2 regions of the Halomonas sp. EF61 genome follow, and region 2 is predicted to be linked to the other one. Evidence: predicted binding sites of a transcription regulator. Region 2 holds the regulator's gene; the other holds the start of a gene.
What was found. Region 2 encodes FNR, which switches genes on or off when oxygen is low (the NO sensors DNR and NnrR bind a similar motif). Its sites were predicted from a motif close to TTGATNTANATCAA; they were not measured.

Region 1: NFI08_RS15605 (nitrate/nitrite transporter) is a predicted target of FNR. The motif match lies at 1,572-1,585, and genes of this name have one in related genera.

Annotation. Positions count from the first base shown of each region.
Region 1 is NZ_JAMSHM010000003.1:173,771-176,976, forward strand. Features, by position in the region: gene NFI08_RS15605 (nitrate/nitrite transporter) at 1-1,354, opposite strand, end outside; gene NFI08_RS15610 (histidine kinase) at 1,604-3,206, shown strand, end outside.
Region 2 is NZ_JAMSHM010000002.1:1,121,460-1,124,665, reverse strand. Features, by position in the region: gene ttcA (tRNA 2-thiocytidine(32) synthetase TtcA) at 1-950, shown strand, start outside; gene fnr (fumarate/nitrate reduction transcriptional regulator Fnr) at 1,111-1,851, opposite strand; gene NFI08_RS13865 (sulfite exporter TauE/SafE family protein) at 2,006-2,692, opposite strand; gene ccoS (cbb3-type cytochrome oxidase assembly protein CcoS) at 2,689-2,919, opposite strand; gene NFI08_RS13855 (heavy metal translocating P-type ATPase) at 2,916-3,206, opposite strand, start outside.

The DNA of each region.
Region 1 (3,206 bases), on a different contig from region 2:
TGCGACCGGTGGACTGCCAGAAGGACTCGTCCTCGGGGCGCCAGTCCTCGAGCACGAAACGGCTCGGGGTGGACAGCTCGGGCAGGTCGGTGGACTCGCAGCGATCGCGGGCCTCGATACGCTCGGCCTTGCGGATGGCGAAGTGCATCCACATGAGCGCGGCGGCAACCACGACGAACATCAGCATGAAGCAGCTCTGCCAGATGCCGATGACATCGTTGAGCATGCCGAAGGTCAGCGGCAGGAAGAAGCCACCCAGGCCACCGACCATGCCGACGGCGCCACCGACCAGGCCGACGCTCTTGGGATAGTAGACCGGGATGTGCTTGTACACGGCGGCCTTGCCCAGCGACATGAAGAAGCCCAGCACCATGGTCAACAGGATGAAGCCGACCAGCGGCATGGCGAAGGTGAACTCGACCGGACCACGGACGCCATCGACGACGTACTGGGTGGGCGGATAGCTCAGCAGGAAGGTGCAGATGACCGAGGCCAGGAAGGTCCAGTACATCACGCGACGTGCGCCGTAGCGGTCGGACATCCAACCGCCGAGAATACGGAACAGCGAGGCCGGGATGGTGTACAGCGCCGCCACGATACCCGCCGCGGAGAGGCTCAGGCCGTAGACCTCGATCAGGTAGTGGGGCAGCCAAAGGGCGAGGGCGACGAAGCCACCGAAGACGAAGAAGTAGTAGAGCGAGAAGCGCCACACGCGCAGGTCGGCCAGGGGCGCGAACTGCTCGGACAGCGGCAGGCGCACGGCATTGCGCGACTGATTCTGGGGGTCTTCCTTGGCCAGCAGGATAAAGGCCACGCCCATGATCGCCATGATGGTGGCGTAGACCAGGGCGGTGCTTTTCCAGCCCATTGCCATCAGCAGGAAGGGCGCGCCGAAGTTGGTGACGGCGGCACCGACGTTACCGGCCCCGAAGATGCCCAGCGCCGTACCCTGGCGTTCCTTCTCGAACCAGGCCGAGGTGTAGGCCACGCCGACGATGAAGGAGCCACCGGCCAGGCCGATACCCAGTGCGCCGACCAGCAGCATCACGTAGCTGTTGGCGAAGGTCAGCAGGTAGACACAGGTAGCGGTGACCAGCATGAGCAGACCGAAGACCCAGCGGCCCCCGAAGCGGTCAGTCAGTACACCGAGAAAGAGTCGGCTGATCGAACCCGTCAGCACGGGAGTGGCCATCAGCAGGCCAAGTTGGGTGTCGGAGAGCGCGAAGTCCTCCTTGATCTGGATACCGAGAATCGAGAACAGGGTCCAGACGGCGAAGCAGAGAGTGAAGGCGAGTGTGGATAGGCCTAGCGCTCTGTTCTGCTGACGCCGGGGTACGGTGTCATGTTGGAGCATGTGCTTTCCTCTTTAGGGGTGCCGGTTCGGCCCCTAAACCTTGCTACAATGTATCTGTATGGCACTTGATTGTGGTCAAGAGAATTGCGTGCTATATCCAGCGCTTTTGCTTAATTACCTCCATGGAGGTATCCGGGTGTTTTTGAGGTGTTCGTCACGTATTATCTGCCCTCTCAGATGGATGCGACATTCCGGAAAATTCTAGATGATGAAACCCTTGATCTGGGTCAAAAAGGGAAGGTGTAGTAGATGAACGGCGCCTTTTACCTGCGCCGATCACTGATGCTGCGCATGCTGGTCGCCATGGCGGCGATATCCTGTCTGGCCCTGGTCAGCCTGCTGGGCTCCATCGTCATCGCAAAGAGCGCGGGAGGTTACGCCGACGCCATCAACCAGGCGGGCTCGCTGCGAATGCAGGCCTATCGACTGCTGGCGACGTCGGAGTTGCTGCCGGCGGATCACCCCAGGCGACGCTGGCAGCACGAACAGATGGAGGCCACGCTGGCTGCGGGGGCGATCATCGCGCTGATTCCGGTGGACGCCGATGATCCGCTCAGAGAGGCCTACGACAGGGTGGTGGAGTGCTGGCACGAAACCCTGCGTCCCAACACGGTGGATTTCGAAGGTGGTGACGTCTTTCGGCTGGATGACAAGGTCGCAGAGTTCGTCGACAAGGTCGATATTCTGGTGGGAAGGCTTCAAGAATATGCCGAGTCAAAGGTCGTATTTCTTGAGGTTTTTCAGGGGGCATCACTCGCCGTTCTCGTGATATTTATGGTGATGGTTGTCTATCGAATAGTCTGCGGTGTCATGCCGCCATTTCGTGACCTTATTCGCGTTGTAAATGGCGTGATGGTCGGTGACTTTTCGGGGAGAACCATCTACCGAGGTAACGACGAGTTAGGCTTGTTATCCAGAACAATCAACAAGATGAATGCCAGCCTGTCGGAAATGTACGGTCAGCTGGAAAAGCGTGTCGCGGCGAAGACCCATGAACTGAAGCGCAGCAATGATGCGTTGCGTATGCTTTATCTGACCGCGCGGCGTCTCAATGGGGTCACTCCGCTGACCCGGGAAGAGCTCGAGGAAGTGCTGCGCCAGCTGGAGGCGGTGACCGACGAAGGCCCCTTCGAGCTGCGCCTGTCCATGGGAGGCAATGGCAAGGATATTGTCAGACTCAGCTCTCGCCCCGGCGCGGAAAGCGCTTTCGTTCAGGAACCATCGCGCGGCCGTGAAATATCAGACAAGGCGGCTGCCGGACTGTATGCCAACGGCAATGAATATGCGGTCAGGGTGCGCGAAGCGGGTCGGGATTTTGGCGAGTTGCGTGTCCATCAGCCTCCCGGCCATATGCTTGCCCAGTGGAAGATCGAGCTGGTGGAGACGGTGGCCGGGCTGATTGCCGCGGCCTTGTCGCTGTCCGAGAAGGCCGACGAACAGCGTCGGCTGGCGCTGATGGATGAGCGCGCGGTGATTGCGCGAGAGCTTCACGACTCGCTGGCGCAGTCGCTGTCCTACCTGAAGATCCAGGTCACCCGTCTACAGATGCAGCTCGATCAGCAACGCCACGAGCAGGTGGCGCAGGTGGTCGCGGAACTCCGGCACGGTCTCAATTCGTCCTACCGCCAGCTCAGGGAGCTGCTCAACACCTTTCGTCTGCGCATCCATGAGTCGGGTCTGGAAGCGGCGTTGGAGGAAACGGTGCTGGAGTACTCCAAGCGGGGCGACTTCGAGCTGACCCTGAAAGGCCAGTGGAGCGGGCTGTCGCTGACCCCCAACGAGGAAATTCATGTGCTGCAGATCGTGCGCGAGTCGCTGTCCAACGTGGCCCGCCATGCACGTGCTCGGCACT
Region 2 (3,206 bases):
AGTCCGCCTCCGCCACCCTGTTCGATCCCCGTACCCCCGAGGATGACCATCTCTCGATCGATGCCGGTGTCAGCCCGGCCGACCCTGCTGCGGATGGCGATCAGACGGAAGCCCAAGTTCAGGCCAAGGCACGGCGTGAGTTCAACAAGCTGCAGAAGCGCCTGCGCCGCCAGGCCGGTAACGCCATCATCGACTACGGCATGATCCAGGAAGGCGACAAGATCATGGTGTGTCTGTCTGGTGGCAAGGACAGCTACACCATGCTCGAGATCCTGCGCAGCCTTCAGCGCAACGCGCCGGTCAACTTCTCGCTGGTGGCGGTGAATCTGGATCAGAAGCAGCCGGGCTTTCCGGAGCATGTGCTGCCGAACTATCTGGACAGTATCGGCGTGGACTACCACATCCTCGAGCGCGACACCTATTCGGTGGTGAAGGAGAAGACGCCGGAGGGCAAGACCACCTGCGCGCTCTGCTCACGCCTGCGGCGCGGCTCGCTCTATGGCTTCGCCGAGGAGATCGGGGCGACCAAGATCGCCCTGGGCCACCACCGCGAGGACATTCTCGAGACGCTGTTTCTGAACATGTTCTTCGGTGGCAGCCTCAAGGCGATGCCGCCCAAGCTGCTCTCCGACGACGGCAAGAACATCATCATCCGCCCGCTGGCGTACTGCCGCGAGGCCGATATCCAGGCCTACAGCGAGGCGATGGAGTTCCCGATCATCCCGTGCAACCTGTGTGGTTCCCAGCCCAACCTGCAGCGCCAGGTGGTCAAGGAGATGCTGGCCGAGTGGGAGGTCAAGCATCCCGGGCGCCTCGAGAGCATGTTCAAGGCGGTGACCAATGTGGCGCCGTCGCAGCTGGCGGATCGGCAACTGTTCGACTTCGAGGGGCTGGAGGCCGTACAGGCCGAACGCCAGGCCCGGCGCATCGACGTGGTGGATGCCGGCTGATCTCGCCAACAGCGAATGTGCAGGACGCCATGACAGCAAAAGAGGCCGCATCTCCGGATGCGGCCTCTTTCTTGTCACACGCCATCTATTACGCTTTGCTTTCCAGATCCTGGGTACCGGGCGCTGCTGGCCAAGCCCGGCACACTGCCGCCAGGCCCGCTCAGGTAACTTCGGTGTCGGCCAGGGTCGACAGCGCGGTCAGGTCGAGGATATTGACCTCACGTCCCGATACCGCCACCAGATCCTGCTGCTGGAAACGCCCGAGGATACGGCTGACCGTTTCCACCGCCAGCCCCAGGTGATTGCCGATGTCGGCGCGGGACATGGACAGGCGGAAGCTGAACGGTGAATAGCCGCGGCGGCGGAAGCGGTCCGACAGGCCGAGGAAGAAGCAGGCCAGGCGCTGATCGGCGGTCTTGCGTGACAGCAGCTGCATCATCCGGCGGTCCTCTCGCAGCTCCTTGCTCAGGGTGCGAAACAGCTGGGCACGCAGCTCCGGTAGGGTCTGGGTCAGCGCATCGAGGCGGTCGAAGGGAATCTCGCACACCGTGGTGGTCTCCAGCGCCACCACGCTGCCGGGATAGCGGCCGTCGTCGATGCCATCCAGACCAACCAGTTCACTGGGCAGGAAGAAGTTGGTCAACTGAGCTTCGCCGCTGCCTTCGGTGGTGATCTGCTTGAGACTCCCCGATCGGACCGCGAAGACGCTGGTGAAGCGATCTCCCTGCTCGACCAATCGTGTGCCTTTCTTGATCGGCGGGTGACGACGGATGATGGAATCGAAGCGCTCGAGGTCGGCGGTCTCCAGCGACAGCGGAAGGCACAAGGAACTCAGGCTGCAGGACTCACAGCGAGTCTCATGCAGCATGGGACGCCGCCGATCTTGGGCCGTAGGACTCATTCGCAGCTCCTGTGGATCTGGGATCGATATTGACTGGGCCATGGGGAGAACAGACGTCGCCCGTACAGCACGTTGATGGCACTATTCTACACCCTCAGATCAGCTAAAAGTGGCGTCTACCTCTTTAGGATTAATAACTTAGAGGTAGGATGCGTCATTGATGCAGCCCAGTCCAAAGTTGCCAGACGGCAAAGGCGATGATCATGGCTGCGGCGGCGAGGCGTGTTGCCCGATGCGCCAGCAGGGCCTGCATTTGTCTGGCGGCGAGGCCCGTCACCACCAGCGCCGGAAGCGTGCCAAGACCGAAGCTCGCCATCAGCAGTGCGCCCTCGAGGGGCTCGGCCCGTGCCAGGCTCCAGGCCAGCATCGAGTACACCAGGCCACAGGGCAGCCAGCCCCAGATGGCGCCCAGCGCCACCGCCTGGGGCAGACGCACCACCGGCAACAGGCGTCTGCCTGCGGGTTCCAGGTACCTCCAGAGGTGACGTCCCAGTGCCTCGACGTGACGCAGGCCTTTCCATAGATCGGCAATGTAAAGCGCCATCAGGATCAACATCAGGCTGGCGACGATCTGCATCAGGCCACGCAGGGTCGGCGAAAGGCCGATCACCGAACCCAGGGTGGCAACCAGAGCGCCCGCCACACAGTAGCTGGTGATACGACCTACATTGTAGCCAAGCACCAGAGAGCCCACCCGCCAAGGTTGACGCATGCTGGGGGGGATGGCAAAGGTCAGAGCGCTCATGATGCCGCCGCACATGCCAATACAGTGTGCACCACCAAGCAGACCAAACACGAAGGCCGCCATCATGGGAGGCAGCTCCAGGCCGGTAGGGTTCACTCAGGCCCTCTGGACGATGGATCACGATCGGATGTCTGCGCAGGCGTTTCGGACGAGGAAGCGCCGTCATCGACACTGCGAGTGTCGTCCTCATCCTCGAACAGGATGCGATAGGCGGGGCCCTCGAGGTCCTCGAACTGGTCGTTGCGCACCGCCCAGAAGAAGGCCCAGACCGCCAGGCCCAGCAGGATCAACGACAAGGGTATCAACAGGTAAAGGATGCTCATGGGCCGGGGCTTGCGGTGACGGGTGAAGGCGTCGCGGTCGGCCTGGTGCGTCCACGCCGCAGACGCAGGGCATTAGCGATGACCAGCAACGAGCTGAGTGACATGCCGATGGCGGCAAGCCAAGGGGGCACGAAGCCCAGCGCCGCTGCGGGTAGCGCCACGACATTGTAGAGCACTGACCAGGACAGATTCTGGCGAATGATTCGACGGGTCTGGCGGGCCACCTCGATGGCTTGGACGATACCCGTGAGCGGTTCGCCCAGCAATACCAGATCGGCGCGGGTGCG